Regions from separate parts of the Kitasatospora sp. NPDC048194 genome, predicted to be linked through region 1. Evidence: riboswitches for the same ligand, from Rfam matches in the RefSeq annotation. Region 1 holds a riboswitch; each other region holds the start of a gene.

The links. A riboswitch is a leader RNA that binds a small molecule or an ion and turns the genes downstream of it on or off. The one in region 1 is predicted to bind cobalamin.
Region 2: it holds a riboswitch for cobalamin, as region 1 does, so the genes downstream of both, ACGF07_RS15740 (HoxN/HupN/NixA family nickel/cobalt transporter) here and ACGF07_RS07775 (prenyltransferase/squalene oxidase repeat-containing protein) in region 1, are expected to answer to the same signal.
Region 3: it holds a riboswitch for cobalamin, as region 1 does, so the genes downstream of both, ACGF07_RS01435 (ribonucleoside-diphosphate reductase subunit alpha) here and ACGF07_RS07775 (prenyltransferase/squalene oxidase repeat-containing protein) in region 1, are expected to answer to the same signal.
Region 4: it holds a riboswitch for cobalamin, as region 1 does, so the genes downstream of both, ACGF07_RS29630 (cobalamin biosynthesis protein) here and ACGF07_RS07775 (prenyltransferase/squalene oxidase repeat-containing protein) in region 1, are expected to answer to the same signal.

What each region holds. Positions count from the first base shown of each region.
Region 1 covers NZ_JBIDAK010000004.1:176,215-179,848, forward strand. Annotated here, with positions in the region: gene ACGF07_RS07770 (hypothetical protein) at 1-1,265, opposite strand, end outside; cobalamin riboswitch at 1,477-1,553, opposite strand; cobalamin riboswitch at 1,632-1,776, shown strand; gene ACGF07_RS07775 (prenyltransferase/squalene oxidase repeat-containing protein) at 1,884-3,634, shown strand, end outside.
Region 2 covers NZ_JBIDAK010000011.1:23,062-26,695, forward strand. Annotated here, with positions in the region: gene ACGF07_RS15730 (helix-turn-helix domain-containing protein) at 1-308, opposite strand, end outside; gene ACGF07_RS15735 (DMT family transporter) at 461-1,312, shown strand; gene ACGF07_RS15740 (HoxN/HupN/NixA family nickel/cobalt transporter) at 1,376-2,488, opposite strand; cobalamin riboswitch at 2,520-2,713, opposite strand; gene ACGF07_RS15745 (metalloregulator ArsR/SmtB family transcription factor) at 2,795-3,178, shown strand; gene ACGF07_RS15750 (DNA-formamidopyrimidine glycosylase family protein) at 3,302-3,634, opposite strand, start outside.
Region 3 covers NZ_JBIDAK010000001.1:278,663-282,296, forward strand. Annotated here, with positions in the region: gene ACGF07_RS01435 (ribonucleoside-diphosphate reductase subunit alpha) at 1-1,455, opposite strand, end outside; cobalamin riboswitch at 1,647-1,780, opposite strand; gene ACGF07_RS01440 (hypothetical protein) at 2,227-3,321, shown strand; gene ACGF07_RS01445 (glycoside hydrolase family 26 protein) at 3,458-3,634, shown strand, end outside.
Region 4 covers NZ_JBIDAK010000034.1:15,321-18,954, reverse strand. Annotated here, with positions in the region: gene ACGF07_RS29640 (alpha/beta hydrolase family protein) at 1-375, opposite strand, end outside; gene ACGF07_RS29635 (transcriptional regulator) at 497-1,189, opposite strand; cobalamin riboswitch at 1,430-1,561, shown strand; gene ACGF07_RS29630 (cobalamin biosynthesis protein) at 1,660-2,622, shown strand; gene ACGF07_RS29625 (cobyric acid synthase) at 2,619-3,634, shown strand, end outside.

The DNA.
Region 1 (3,634 bases):
GACGAACCGCTGTTGGCGGTGCCGTTGATCGCCGTGACGGTGCCGCCGCCGGTGGACGGCGTGACGGCGGTGACGCAGCCGGCCGGGGTGGCGGTGCCCGCCGCGTCGAGGACGTCGCCGAGGGTCGCGGTGCTGCCGGTCGGGGTGAGCGTGACGGTGCAGGCCTTGAGCGCCCCGGTGCCGTCGTCGACGACCAGAGCGAGCCTGGCGGCGGTACCGGCCGTGAAGCCGGTGGTGGCGGCCCAGGTCGGTTCGCCCGCGGTGACCGGGGCGGGCGGGGTGGCGGTGAACCCGGCCCCGGCCACGGCGCGCAGGCCGTCGACGGAGGCGTAGGGGGACGGGGAGGTGTCGGTGGGCAGGTACTTGAAGCCGCCGCCGGGCTTGAACTGCTGGGCGATGAGGAAGTCGAGCGGGGTCTTGCCGGTGCCGCTGGTGAAGTCGGTGCCCTGCGGGTTGATGCCGCAGGCGTTGAGGCCGGACACGGCCCAGCCGTTGGAGTCGGTGTTCACTCCGAACATGGCGTTGAAGGCCCCGGAGGAGGCCAGCTTGCCCTTGAGGAAGTTCTTGGCCACCACGATCGCCGGGTCGGTGTTGGGGACTCCGGCAGCGCACAGCGAGGCCATGGCGGCGCCGGTCATGTCGATGTCGCTGCCCTGGGCGAGCGCGGTCGGGTCGCCCGCGGCCTTGCTGTAGTTCCAGCCGCCGTCGTTGTGCTGGTTGGCGCGCACCGCGGTGACGGAGGAGTTCAGCAGGACCTGCGGGGCCCGCTGGGTGCCCGTCTGGGTCTTCGCGCCCGCGAGGGCGAGCAGGCCGAAGACGGTGCCGTTGAAGTTGGCGGACGGACCGTAGTAGCCGGGCTCGGCGGTCTGCCAGTAGGCGACCGCGTCGGCGATCAGGTTGCGGCCGGGACCGACGCGGGCGGGGTCGATCCCGGCGGCGTAGGAGTTGAGGATGGCGCGCTCGTAGTCGGTGACCACCGGCGAGCCGCCGGGCCAGCCGGCGGCGGCGAGCTGGTTCCGGTACACGAGACGGGCGTTCTTGCTCGTGTCGCCGCCGGGGGTCACGTCCGCGGCGGCGGTGCCGGCGGCCGCCAGCGCACTGAAGGCCCACTCATTGGAGAGGCCTCCGCCGGTGACGTAGCTGCCGTCGGCGGCTTGGAGGGACTTCAGGTACGTGACGCCGGTGCTCTTGGAGGTGGCTATCTGGGTGGGGCTGGCCGTCGCGTGGGCGGGAACGGCGGACAGCAGCAGGGCTCCGGCCGTCAGGGCGACGGTGGCCGCGGAGGCGGCGCGGGCCGGGGTGGTCCGGCTGGGGGTGGTCCGCTTCGGGGTGGGAAGGGGCACGGAACAGGCTCCTTGGGGTGGCGGGCGCCGACCCTGCCCCGGAGTCCCGGCGTCCGTTCGGGGGCGCGCGACAGCCGGAACGGTCGCCGCCCGGATCGCGTGGGCCGGCATTCGCCGTGGTGCACGGTCGGGCGGGCATTCGGGCTCGGAACGGCACAACCGCCGCCCCACACCGCTGCGCGTCAGCCCCGGAGTCGCACCGGGTTCCCCCACTCGGCCACGGCGGACGCTACCGCACGCGCGGACCGGCTGACGAGGTGCTGTGACCTACCTGACGACCTGTTGACTCCGAATCGAACACCGTGGTCTGATGAATCGGTTTTTCGCCCTCGGCATTCAGGGGAAGCCGGTCTGATTCCGGCGCTGACCCGCAACCGTAGACCCACCGCCCGGTGGGTGAGCCGGACTGCCTGGACCGGGGGTCTGTTCACACAGCACTTGCGTCGTCGCGGACTACGACGCAGCTCATGACGGCCCCGTGTCTGCGGGCGGCCGTCGGCTGCGCCGTGGCCTCCCGCGTCGACCGACCGGGGAGTCGTCGTGAGGGTCAGCAGCAGTCGCACACGTCACAGAAACCGGGACCTCGCGTCCCTGCTGGTCGCCGGCACCGTCGCGGCCGCCGCCTGCGGCACGGTCCTGCTCGGCCGGCCCGGCATAGCCGCCGCCGACCCGATCGAGCAGTGCACCACGACCACGGGCGCGATCGTCGCCGTCGACTTCACCCACTGGGGCGGCGGCGTCGTCCGGGGCTGCGACGCCCACCCCACCACCGGGATGAACCTGCTGCGCAACGCCGGATTCACCACGGCCGGCACCGAGCACGACGGCCCCGCCTTCATCTGCCGGCTCGGCACCGGGACCTTCAACGGCGGTGTCCAGTACCCGACTCCGGCCGAGGAGCCGTGCGTCAACACCCCGCAGGCCACCGCCTACTGGTCGTACTGGATCGCCCCACCCGGCCAACAGACCTGGTCCTACAGCCAGTTCGGCGCGGGCACCCAGCAGCCCAAGCCGGGCGAGGTCGAGGCCTGGGTGTACGGCGGCACCGACATCGGCGGCACCAGCGGGGCACCGAGCTTCACCCCCGACTCCGTGCGGGCCAAGAACGGCGGCCCCTCGCCCTCCACGTCCCCCTCCGCCACCCCGACCCCGACCCCGACCACCACCCCGACCGGGCCCGCCACCACCGGTGACCCGGCCGCGGCCGCCGCCTGGCTGGCCGGCCAACTCGTCGGCGGCGACCACATGGAGAACTGGGCCGCTCCCGGGCCGGACTACCCCCGCACCGCGCTCACCGCCGTCGCCCTCGCCGCCGCGGGCACCCAGGACCCGGCCCTGCGCAAGGTGGTCGCCTTCCTCACCGCGCACACCGACGCCTTCCTGTACCCCGACGGCCCCACCGCCCAGCCCGACACCAGGGCCGCCGCCCTGCTGGCCCTCGTCGCCGAGAGCACCGGCCGGGATCCCCGCACGTTCGGCAGCCGGGACCTGATCGCCGCGCTCACCGACCACGTCTGCACGGCGCCCGGGGAGAACGGGAAGTGCACCGCCGCCGGGGACTTCCTCGGCGCGGCCTCCCCCTGGGGCCAGTCGCTCGGCGTCATCGCGCTCCAGCGGGCCGGAGTCACACCGCCCGCCGCCGCCCTGGCCCGGTTCACCGCCCTGCAGTGCGCCGACGGCGGGATGGCCGGAGCGATGATCGTCGCCGGCGACCACTGCGAGTCCGACCCGCTCACCACCGCCGTCGCCGCCCTCGCGCTGCGCACCGCCCCCGGGTACGAGGCGGCCGCGAAGAAGGCCTCCGACCAGCTGGCGGCGAGTCAGCAGAGCGACGGCTCCCTCCTTCCGTACGCCGGCGCCCCCGGAGACACCCTCAGCACCGCGAGCGCCGCCCAGGTGTTCAAGGCCACCGGCCAGGGCGCCCGGCGGGCCGCCGCCACCGCCTGGCTCGCCGCCCGGCAGGGCAAGGACGGCGGTTTCGGACCCGACGCGTCCACGGTCGACCCGGACGCGCCCGCCACCGAGCAGGCCCTCCTGGCTCTGACCGGCACCGACCTCACCAGCGTCCGGCACAACCCGGACGCCACCACCACGACACCGACCCCGCCCGCCGGGAGGAAGCCCGACGCCGCCAAGGGCAGCGCCTACCTCACCGACCCCGCCCGGCTGATCGACGGCCACTACTACGAGGGCTTCCCGGCCTTCGCCGACTTCGGCCTCACCATCGACGGCGCCTACGCCCTCGCCGCCACCGGCACCGACGACACCGCGCTGCGCAGGATCGTCGACTT
Region 2 (3,634 bases), on a different contig from region 1:
CCGTGCAGCAGGGTGCCGGTCCCGCCGCTCGCGCCGGTCCAGAGCGGGACGGCCTGGTCACCGGGGACGATCCGCACGTCCGGGCCCTCCTCGTAGTCGAGCAGGGTGGCGATCGAGACGCCCAGGGCGTCGCCGAGCCGCACCACGGTGGCCACGCTGGGGTTGGTGCGCCCCTGCTCGATCTGGACGACCATGCCGCGGCTCACCCCCGAGCGGGCGGCGAGGGCGTCCAGCGTGTGGCCGCGTCCGGTGCGCAGCCGCTTGAGGTTGCGGGCGAGGGCCTGGGCGACGAGGTCGGGGTCCGGCACGCTTGACAGTCCTCCGGTGTCCACATCCCGAAAAGTTCAGGATATTGCTCTGCGAAGCTCAGTTCAGTGAACTACGCTGCCGATCCGGCAACGAGTCCATCCGACTGTACTTCGGAGTGCATTGTGCTGTCCTCCTCTCCCGGGCGCCTCCGGTGACCGTCCTGCTCGCCCTGTCCGCCAGCCTGCTCTGCGGCCTGGGCGACTTCGGCGGCGGCGTCCTCACCCGGCGGCTCCCCGCACTGGCCGTCGTGGTCGCCTCCCAGACCGCGGCGACGGTCGCCCTGCTCCTCGCGCTGCCGGCCACTGGCGGCTGGGCCGACCTCTCCCCCGCGCTCTGGTACGCGGTGGCCGCCGGCGCGATCGGCCCGTTCGCGATGCTCGCCTTCTACCGGGCGCTCGCGCTCGGCCCGATGGGGGTGGTCTCCCCGCTGGCCACCGTCGGCGTCGCCGTGCCGGTCGGCGTCGGACTGGCGCTCGGCGAACGGCCGGGGCCGGTCCAGCTGGCCGGGATCGTGGTCGCACTGGCCGGCGTGGTGCTGGCCGGCGGCCCCGAGCGCGGCGGACCGTCCGCCGCCCGCACCGCCCTGGTGCTGACCCTGGCCGCCGCGTTCGGCTTCGGCGCCAACATGGCCCTGCTCTCCCAGGCCTCGGCCGGCGGCGGGCTGCTGCTCGCACTGTGCGCCCAACGCCTCGTCAACATCGCCGTCGGCGGCGCCGCGCTGGTGGTGAGCCTGCGCGGCACCGACACCTCCGCGCTGCTGCCGGAGCTGCGCTCCCGGCTGCCCCTGCTCACCGGGGTCGGGCTGGCCGACGTCGCCGCGAACGCGGCGTACGCGGCGGCCTCGCACGGCGGTTCGGCAGCGGTGGCCGCGGTGCTCGCCTCGCTGTACCCGGTGGTCACCGCGCTGCTGGCGCGCGGGGTGCTGAAGGAGCGGCTGCGCCCGGTGCAGGTGGTGGGCGCCGGCCTCGCCGTGGCGGGCACCCTCCTGCTCGCGTCCCCCTGAGCCGGGCCGCGGCCCACGACCGCGGCCCAGGACCTCGGCCCGCGACGGCTCCGCGGCGACGGCTCAGGGACGTTCGGGCGTCCAGCGCTTCTCGACGCCCGCCAGCTTCCAGTAGGCGATCGCCGCGGCCCACACCACCACGAACAGCCCGGCGATCGCGTACCCGACGTTGTCCAGCGAGATGTCCGCGATGAAGCCGGTGACCGGGTCGGTCAGGTCGAGCTTCTCGTGCAGCACCCCGACCAGCTCGATGGTGCCGATGATGAACGCCACGGCGATCGACAGTCCGGTGATGGTCAGGTTGTAGTACACCTTGCGCACCGGGTTGGAGAACGCCCACTGGTACGCGAAGTTCATGAACGTCCCGTCCAGGGTGTCGAACAGGCTCATCCCGGCCGCGAACAGCAGCGGCAGGCAGACGATCGCGTACCAGGGCAGCCCGGCCGCCGCGCCCGAGCCGGCCATCACCATCAGGGTCACCTCGGTGGCGGTGTCGAAGCCCAGCCCCAGCACCATGCCCACCGGGAACATCTGCCCCGGCCGGGTGATGGAGCGGGTCGCGCGGTTCAGCACCCGGGCCATGAAGCCGCGCGAGTTGAGGTGCTCCTCCAGTTCCGCCTCGTCGTACCGGCCGGCCCGCATCGAGCGGAACACCTTGAGGATGCCGACCAGCGCCGCCAGGTTGAGCGCGCCGATCAGGTAGAGAAAGGCGCCGGAGGCCGTCGTGCCGACCAGCCCGAGCCACTTGTGGGTGGCCGACTCGTCGTCCATCAGCGTGTTCGCCAGCTGGGCGCCGCCGGCCACCAGGGCGGCCATGATGACCACCATCGAGGAGTGGCCGAGCGCGAACCAGAACCCGACCGAGACCGGCCGCTTGCCGTCCGCCATCAGCTTGCGGGTGGTGTTGTCGATCACCGCGATGTGGTCGGCGTCGAAGGCGTGCCGCATGCCGAGGGTGTACGCGGTGATGCCCAGGCCCACCCCGAAGACCTGGGTGCCGACCGCGTACTCGTGGGGCGCGACCAGGAAGACCAGCGTCCCGAAGGCCACCACGTGCATGGCCAGGATCACCGCCATCAACCCGGCCGTGCGGACGGTGTCCTCGCGCTTCCATCTGAACGTGGGCAGGACGGAGGGGGCCGCCTCGGTCGGGACGGCGGTTTCGGGCAGGGTCATCGTCGGATCACGCTCCAGCACCTCGTGGAATGACTTCGTGAGATGCCGTGGCCGGTCTCCTGGCTTACGGGGCTTCCGCACCCGCCTTCCCAGGCGCACGAGGCGCCCAGTGGCACATGGGTACGGACGACTGTCCCCCGATCACAGTGGCGAGGGCCGCTCCGGACTGGGACCCCTGAGGGTCCGTCACCGGTCTTCCCGAGCACCACGGCGGGCTACACCGTAGGGCTCGTGCTTCACCCTCGCAAGGTTGCGCACCTGTGCAGGTGTGCAGGATCACAGGTCACCGCCTGCGAGAATGTGGGCATGCATCTCGTACCGGCCGACCGCGCGGGCCACCGCACCATCGACGGGCACCGGGTCTGCGAGGCCATCGCCGCGATCGGCGACACCGCGCACGTCCGGTCCTGGGCCGAGCGGTTCTCCCTGCTCGCCGACCCGGGACGGCTCGCCCTGCTGCTCGCCCTGCACCGGGCCGGCCCGCTCGCCGTCAGCGACCTCGCGGTCGCCACCGGCATGCGCGACCCCGCCGTCTCCCAGGCCCTGCGGCTGCTCCGCACGGCCGGCGTGGTCACCGGGGACAAGGACGGACGTGTGGTGCGCTACCGGCTCGTCGACGAAGGCATGCGCCCCCTCCTCGACGAGTGCGCCGCCGCCGAGCACCACGAGCCGACCGCCGCCGCGGGCTGACCGGCCGGATCGGCCTGCCCCGCGCGGCGCCTGACACGGTGTTCGCCGGCGCACGCGGATCCCTTTGCCGGACTCCCCCGGCCGGTCGACCCGGCCCACGGACTGGGCGCCCGGACCGGCCGCTCAGGCCACCTGGCAGGTCGGGCACCAGAAGAGGTTGCGGGCGGCGTGCTCCTCGGTCCGCACCTCCGTGCCGCACACCAGGCAGGGCATCGCGGCGCGGCGGTAGACGTAGACCTCGCCGCCGTGGTCGTCCACCCGCGGCGGTCGGCCCATGGCCTCGGGGGTGTGTTCGGGCCGGACGGTGTCGATGCGCCCGGCGGCGACGCCCTCGCGCATCAGGGCGACCAGGTCGGCCCAGATCGCGTCCCACTCGCCGCGGGTGAGGTCGCGGCCCGCCCGGTGCGGGTTGACGCGGTGGCGGAACAGCACCTCGGCGCGGTAGACGTTGCCCAC
Region 3 (3,634 bases), on a different contig from region 1:
GACGGCGGTGCGGACGGTGGCGTCCAGGCGCTCCCAGTCCATCGCGCCCAGCAGGTCGTCGGCGGTGGCGCCGGCGGCGACGTGGGCGCCGAGGTTGACCGAGCCGAGGTTGCAGACGGCGGTCTCGGAGTCGTCCGTGACCTCCAGGATCTCGGTGCACAGGTTGGAGGAGTGCACCGTGCGGCCCGGCAGCGCGGTCTGGTTGGCGGCCCGGTTGGAGGCGTCCTTGAAGGTCATCCAGCCGTTGCCGGTCTGGGCGAGGGTGCGCATCATGCGGGCGTAGAGGGTCTGCGCCGGGATGGTGCGCACGGCCTTGCCGGCCTGCTCGGCCTTGCGGTACGCCTCGTCGAAGTCGGCGCCCCACAGGTCGACCAGCTCGGGGATGTCGGCCGGGGAGAACAGCGACCAGTCCTCGTTGGCGTTGACCCGGCGCATGAACTCGTCCGGGATCCAGTGCGCCAGGTTGAGGTTGTGGGTGCGGCGCGCCTCCTCACCGGTGTTGTCGCGCAGCTCCAGGAACTCCTCGATGTCGGCGTGCCAGGTCTCCAGGTAGACGCAGGCCGCGCCCTTGCGGCGGCCGCCCTGGTTGACCGCGGCGACCGAGGAGTCGAGGGTGCGCAGGAACGGGACGATGCCGTTGGACTTGCCGTTGGTGCCGCGGATCAGGCTGCCGCGCGAGCGGATGCGCGAGTAGGACAGGCCGATGCCGCCGGCGTGCTTGGACAGCCGGGCGATCTGCGCGTAGCGGTTGTAGATCGAGTCCAGGTTGTCCAGCGGGGAGTCGAGCAGGTAGCAGCTCGACATCTGCGGGTGCCGGGTGCCGGAGTTGAAGAGCGTCGGAGAGGACGTCAGGTACTCCAGGCGGCTCATCAGGCCGTACAGCTCGGCCACCTCGCGCACCGACTGCTCGGAGTCGCCGACCGCCAGGCCGCAGGCGACGCGGAGCAGGAAGTGCTGCGGGGTCTCGATGACCTTGCGGGTGATCGGGTGGCGCAGCAGGTAGCGGGACTGCACGGTGCGCAGGCCGAAGTACTCGAAGCGGTCGTCGCCGTGGGCGTCGATCAGCGCGTCCAGGGCGGCGGCGTGCTTGGCGACGAAGGCCGCGGTGGTGTCGCCGATCAGGCCCTCGGCGTGGCCGACGGCGATCGAGGCGGAGAAGGAGACCGCGCCCTGGCTGTTCGCCTCGTCCACGATCTCCAGGGCGAGCAGGCGGGCGGCCAGCTTCGAGTACTGGGGGTCCTCGGCGATCATCGACGCGGCGGCGTCCACGGCCAGCCCGCGCAGCTCGGCGAAGTCCGAGCCGGCGTGGCGGCCGCGCAGCGCGGCGGCGGCGACATGGCCGGGGTCGACCTCGGTGAGGTCGGCGCTGCGGTCGGTGAGCAGCCGCAGCAGCGCGCCGCCGGGGTCGGAGACCGTCGGGTCGGTGAAGGCGGTACCGGAGCCCTGGGCGGGCAGGGTGGCTGAGGCAGCGGTGGTCAAGGCGCTCTCTCCTGGCGGCGATCGGCGGCGGTGATCGGGTGGCACCGGGCCGATCTGGGCAGGGGAGCACGGCGCGAACGCGGAGCGCGTCGCGCGACGGTGTCTCCCCGGCCCGCCCGCGAGGCCCGGAGGGGTACTGCTCGTGCTGGCGCGGCCTCTGCGGGAGGGCCGTGGCGCACGCCGCCGGCAGGTACTCGGACTCGCGGGCACGGCTGCTGGAGCCGCCCGCACACCGCTGCGGGGCAGTCCCGGATTCCCACCGGGTTCCCCTGCATCGACAGCAGGAGTGAGCATACATGTAGTGGTGTCTCAGTGATGCGGCACCAGATGTTGTGCGGCGCGGTGTGTCGGGGCGATGACCGGCGGTACCGGGCGAGTGGCCGTTCGTGGCCGTCCGGGGCCCGGATCCGGGCGTTCGGCCGGGCCTGATCCGCCCCGGCGCCCGGCCCTGATCCGCCCCCGGTGCCCGGTCTCCACCTGCCCCGGCGCCCGGCCCTCGCCCGCCCCGGCGCCCGAGCCGATCGCACCGTGTCCGGGCCCGGCCGACCCGGCGTCAGGGCCGGCTCCGCCCGGCGCCCGTCCGGGTTTCGATACGGATCGGTCACCGGGGGGACCAGCGGTCAGGGGGATGCCCTACGATCTGGGCGCATGAGCGACGGAACTGGCGTACCTGGGCAGGGGCCGCAGGGAACGCCCCCCGCCGGGTCGGGGGGCGCACCGAATCATCAGCCGCCGGGGACGGGCCCGGTGGCGCCGCCGAGCGGCGGTTTCGGTCCGCCGCCGGCCTCCTACGGGCCGGTGGTGCCGTCCGCGCAGCCGCTCTCGCAGCCCGTTCCGCCGGTGCCGCAGCCGGTCGCGCAGCCGCAGCCCCAGGCCGTGCCGCAGCCGCAGCCGGTCGCGCAGCCGCAGCCCGTGCCGCAGGCCCAGCCCGTCCCGCAGCCGATGCCGCCGCAGCCCCAGCCGGTGCAGCCGATGGCCGCCGCCCCCCAGTGGCAGCAGCAGCCGGTGCCGCCGCAGCGCGTCGAGCCGGACTGGGAGGCGCTGGCGGACCGCAACGAGGCCGCCGCCAAGCGCAAGCGCCGGATGAAGGTCATCGGCATCGTGGCCGCGGTCGTCGTGGTGGGCGGCCTGGTGGCGGGCGGCGCGGTGCTGCTGGGCAAGAAGGACGGCCCCAAGGAGGCCGGCGGCGGCCCGACCCCGGCGCCCACCTCCGGCCGCCCGACCCCCGGTCTGTCGAGCGCCACCCCGGGCGGACAGGCTGACGACCCGTCGAAGCCGATCTGGGAGGCCGCCACCGATCCGGCGCCGCAGGACGCGGGGGCGCTGTTCTCCGCGACGCAGGTGACGATCAACGGCGCGACCTGGATCCGGACCGTGGTCTCGCTGGACCAGCCCTGCTGGGACGGCAACTCCACCACCGGCGGGCTGGGCAAGGTCCTCGGCGACCAGGGGTGCCAGAAGGTGCTCCGGGCGACGTACGTCTCCGGCGACAGCGCGGTGACCGTCGGCGCCGCGGTCTTCGACCACAAGATCCAGGCCGAGACCGCGATGAAGAACTTCACCGGCCAGCTCAAGGGCCTTCCCGCGCCCGGAGCCCCGGCGTTCTGCGCCAACGCCGGCTGCCCCGGCACCCACAGCAGCCTGGGCCGGTACGCCTACTTCACCGTCGAGGGCTCGGCGAAGGGCGGCAACGCCCCCGACGCCACCGCGAGCGCGGCGGCCTCCGGGTTCGCCGAGCACGTGAAGGGCCAGCTGCTGCAGCGGGCCAAGGCGGCGGGCTCCGCGACGCCCGGATCCCAGGGCACGCCGCAGGGCACGCCGGCGGCCACCCCGACCGGCTGACGCGCCGACACCCCCGGTGCGGCAGGAGCGTTCGCCGGGACCGGGGGAGTGTGGCAGGCTCTCACGGAGTCATTCGTACGCGTGTTCCGGTTGCGTCCGTGGGGGTCGGTACCGGCGAGCAACCGGAGGAGCGGTCGTGGCCCTGCCCAATGCCCTGCGCGGCAAGTCCGCCGTCCTGGCCGCGGCCGGGATCGTGGTCGTCGCGGGCACCTTCGCGCTGCTGGGCCGTGACGACCGGGTCGACGGGACCCAGCCGGTGCGGGTGCCGGTGTCGGTCGGTGCCCCCGGGCGCACCCTGCCGCCCGACGTGGGC
Region 4 (3,634 bases), on a different contig from region 1:
GCCGAGCAGCACCCGGGGGGTGAACCGGACCTCGGTGCCGGGCGTCAGGGTGCCCCGGTCCGCCCGGACCAGCCGCCGGGTGACGCCCCGCTGGTCGCTGTGGAGGATCTCCTCCACCACCGCGTGCCCGCCGTCCGCCCACTCGACCGCCCAGCGCCCGCGCCGCAGGCTCTCCGGGCGGCGGGTGAAGGTGACCCGCCCGGCGGCGACGCTCTGCACCAGGATCGGGCCGCTCTCCTGCAGGGCCGTCCCCGCGCCCGGCCCGGACCCGGGACTGACCATCCGCTCGGAGGCCCGGCGGCCGATCACCAGGACGGCGGCGGCCCCGGCTCCCACGGCGGCGGCCGCCACCACGGCTGCGGTTCCCCAGCGCATATCGTTCCCCGCTCTGTTCGCGGACCGGTCGGTGTTCGTGCACCAGTTCACCGGGGCCCGGCACCCCGCGGCCACCGGACTGGGCCGTCCGGGCTACGAAAGGCCGAAAAACAACGTCCGATCAGACCGGAACGGCCGTCGGCTGGGCCGCGAGGAGTTCCCAGAAGCGGGGGGTGAGGGGCACCGCCGGGGTGCGGGGCCCGCTGGGCATGCCCCAGTGGGCGGGGACGTGGTGCTCCTGGGCCAGCACGAGCAGGACGGCGGCGAGCTCCTGCTCGGCGACGGGGACGAGCCGGGTGAGCGCGCGCAGGTGCGGCTGCCAGCGGCCGGCGACGCACTGGCGCAGCAGGCGGTCGAGCGCCTCGGCGCGGCCGGTGGCCTCGACCAGCTCGGTCAGTCGCAGGCCCAGCACCACGGCGAGGGCGTAGGTCTGCTCCGCGTCCCCCTCCCACCGGCCGGTCAGCTCGGCCTGCTGGTAGGTGGGCAGCAGCATGCCGACGCGCTCGGCGACCGTCTCCGGGGGGAGCTCCCGGGCGATGCGATGGTCCCGCAGCCGGGTCGGGCGGCCGTCCATCAGATCGGCCGCGGAACACCACAGGGCCCGGGCGAGGGCGATGAACTCGGCCTCGCCCGGGCGCAGCTCCCCGCGCTCCCAGGCGAGGACGTGACCGGCCAGGAGCCGTACGCCGTGGGCGGCCATGCCCTCGGCGACCTGTTCGGGGGTCAGGCCGAGGCCGACGCGGTGGATGCGGGCGGCCTCGGGGGAGAAGGGCACCGGAAGGGGGGCGGCGGCGTGGGGCTTTCTGCGGCGCATGGCACCGAACCGTAGGGGCGCCCCTCGGCGCGCCCCCAGCCCCCGAACGCACGAACCGGGACTGACGAGCCCTCGGCCGCGCTGGTCGATCGCACAGGACGGCGCCCCGCCTCCGTGTGGCCGACCACCCCGCCTCCGTGTGGCCGACCGCCCCGCCTCCGTGTGACCAACCCCTCCGTGACCTCGGTTGACGCGTGGAACGGCCGCGTGATGGGATCCTGGGGCCAAACGGAGGCATGGAGAGGAAGCCGGTGCGAGTCCGGCGCGGTCCCGCCACTGTCACCGGGGAGCACGCTCGGAAAGTGCCACGGCGGGCCGTCAGGAGCCGCTGGAAGGCCCGGGAGTGCGTCCGACCCGGAAGCCAGGAGACTCTCGCCCCCGGTACGTCGATCCAGGGCGCGGACCCTGAGTGAGGACACCCACGCGATGCAGGCTGCCCCGCCCCGCCGGCCCCCGAGCTGCCCGCCGCCGTGCGCCCGCTGACCCGCGCCGCCGCCTTCGCGCTGGGCGCCGTCGCGGGCTACGCCGCCGACGCGCGCTTCGCCGACCCGCGCCGCGGCCACCCGGTCGCCCTCTTCGGCAGCGCCGCGACCCGCCTGGAACGGCGCCTGTGGCGCGACGACCGCGCGGCCGGAACGGCGTACACGGCACTGTGCGTGGGCGCGGTCGCGGCCGGCGCGCTCGCCCTGGACCGCACGGTCGGGCGCCGACCGCTGGGCCGGGCGGCGCTGGCCGCGGCGGCCACCTGGACGGTGCTCGGCGGCACCTCGCTGACCCGGGAGGCGCGGACCGTCGGCCGTTCGCTCGCCGCGGGCGACCTGGCGGCCGCCCGGGAGCGGCTGCCGCACCTGTGCGGGCGGGACCCGAGCGCGCTGGACGGGCAGCAGATCGCCCGGGCGGTGGTCGAGTCGGTGGCCGAGAACACCGCCGACGCCGTGGTGAACGCGCTGACCTGGGGCGCCCTCGCGGGCACGCCGGGCCTGCTGGCCTTCCGCGCGGTGAACACCCTGGACGCGATGGTGGGCCACCGCTCGCCCCGCCACGCCCGCTTCGGCTGGGCCTCGGCCCGGCTGGACGACGTCGCGGGCTGGCCGGGCGCCCGGCTGACGGCCCTGCTGACGGTGGCCGCCGCCCCGGAGCCCGCCACGGCCTGGCGGATCTGGCGGCGCGACGGTTCGGCGCACCCGAGCCCGAACGCGGGGCAGGCCGAGTCGGCCTTCGCCGGAGCGGTCGGCGTACGGCTGGGCGGGACGCTGCGGTACGGCGAGCGGTTGGAGCACCGCCCGGTGCTGGGCGCGGAGTTGCGGCCGGTGACGGTGGACGACATCGAGCGGGCCTGCACGCTGTCGCGGCGGGTGGGCGCACTGGCGCTGGGTACGACGGTCGCGGGGCACGTCCTGCTGCGGCTCCTGGGGAAGAGGAGTGGGACATGACGAACGCGCTGCTGGTCGCCGGGACGACCTCGGACGCGGGCAAGAGCGTGGTGACGGCCGGCATCTGCCGCTGGCTGGCCCGCCAGGGCGTGCGGGTCGCGCCGTTCAAGGCGCAGAACATGTCGCTGAACTCCTTCGTCACCGCCGACGGCGCCGAGATCGGCCGCGCCCAGGCGATGCAGGCGCAGGCCGCCCGGGTGGAGCCGGAGGCGGCGATGAACCCGGTGCTGCTCAAGCCCGGAGCGGACGGCCGCAGCCAGGTGGTGCTGCTCGGCAGGCCGGTCGCCGAGGTCGGCGCGCTGGACTACCGGGAGCGCAAGCCCGTCCTGCTGGAACGCGCCCTGGAGTGCCTGGCGGACCTGCGCCGCCGCCACGACGTGGTGGTGTGCGAGGGCGCCGGCTCGCCCGCCGAGATCAACCTGCGCGACCGGGACATCGCCAACATGGGCCTGGCGACCGCCGCCGGACTGCCCGTGGTGGTGGTCGGCGACATCGACCGCGGCGGGGTGTTCGCGGCGATGTACGGGACGCTGGCACTGCTGTCGGCCGAGGACCAGCGGCACGTCGCCGGCTGGTTCGTCAACAAGTTCCGCGGCGACGCCCGGCTGCTCGCGCCCGGCCTGGAGATGCTGCACGGGCTGACCGGCCGTCCGGTGCTGGGCACGCTGCCGATGCTGCCGGGGCTGTGGCTGGACGCCGAGGACTCGCTCGACCTGTCGACGGTGGTCGACCGGGTGGACGGCCGCGGCCCGCTCGGGGCGGACGTGCTGCGGGTCGCCGTGGTGCGCTTCCCCCGGCTGTCGAACTTCACCGACGTGGACGCGCTGGCGCAGGAGCCGGGCGTGCTGGTGCGCTGGGCGACCAGACCGGAGGAGCTGGCCGACGCCGACCTGGTGGTGCTGCCCGGGACCCGGGCCACCGTGGCCGACCTCGCCTGGCTGCGCGACCGCGGCCTGGAGCCCGCCCTGAAGGCGCGGGCGGCGGCCGGACTGCCGATCCTCGGGGTCTGCGG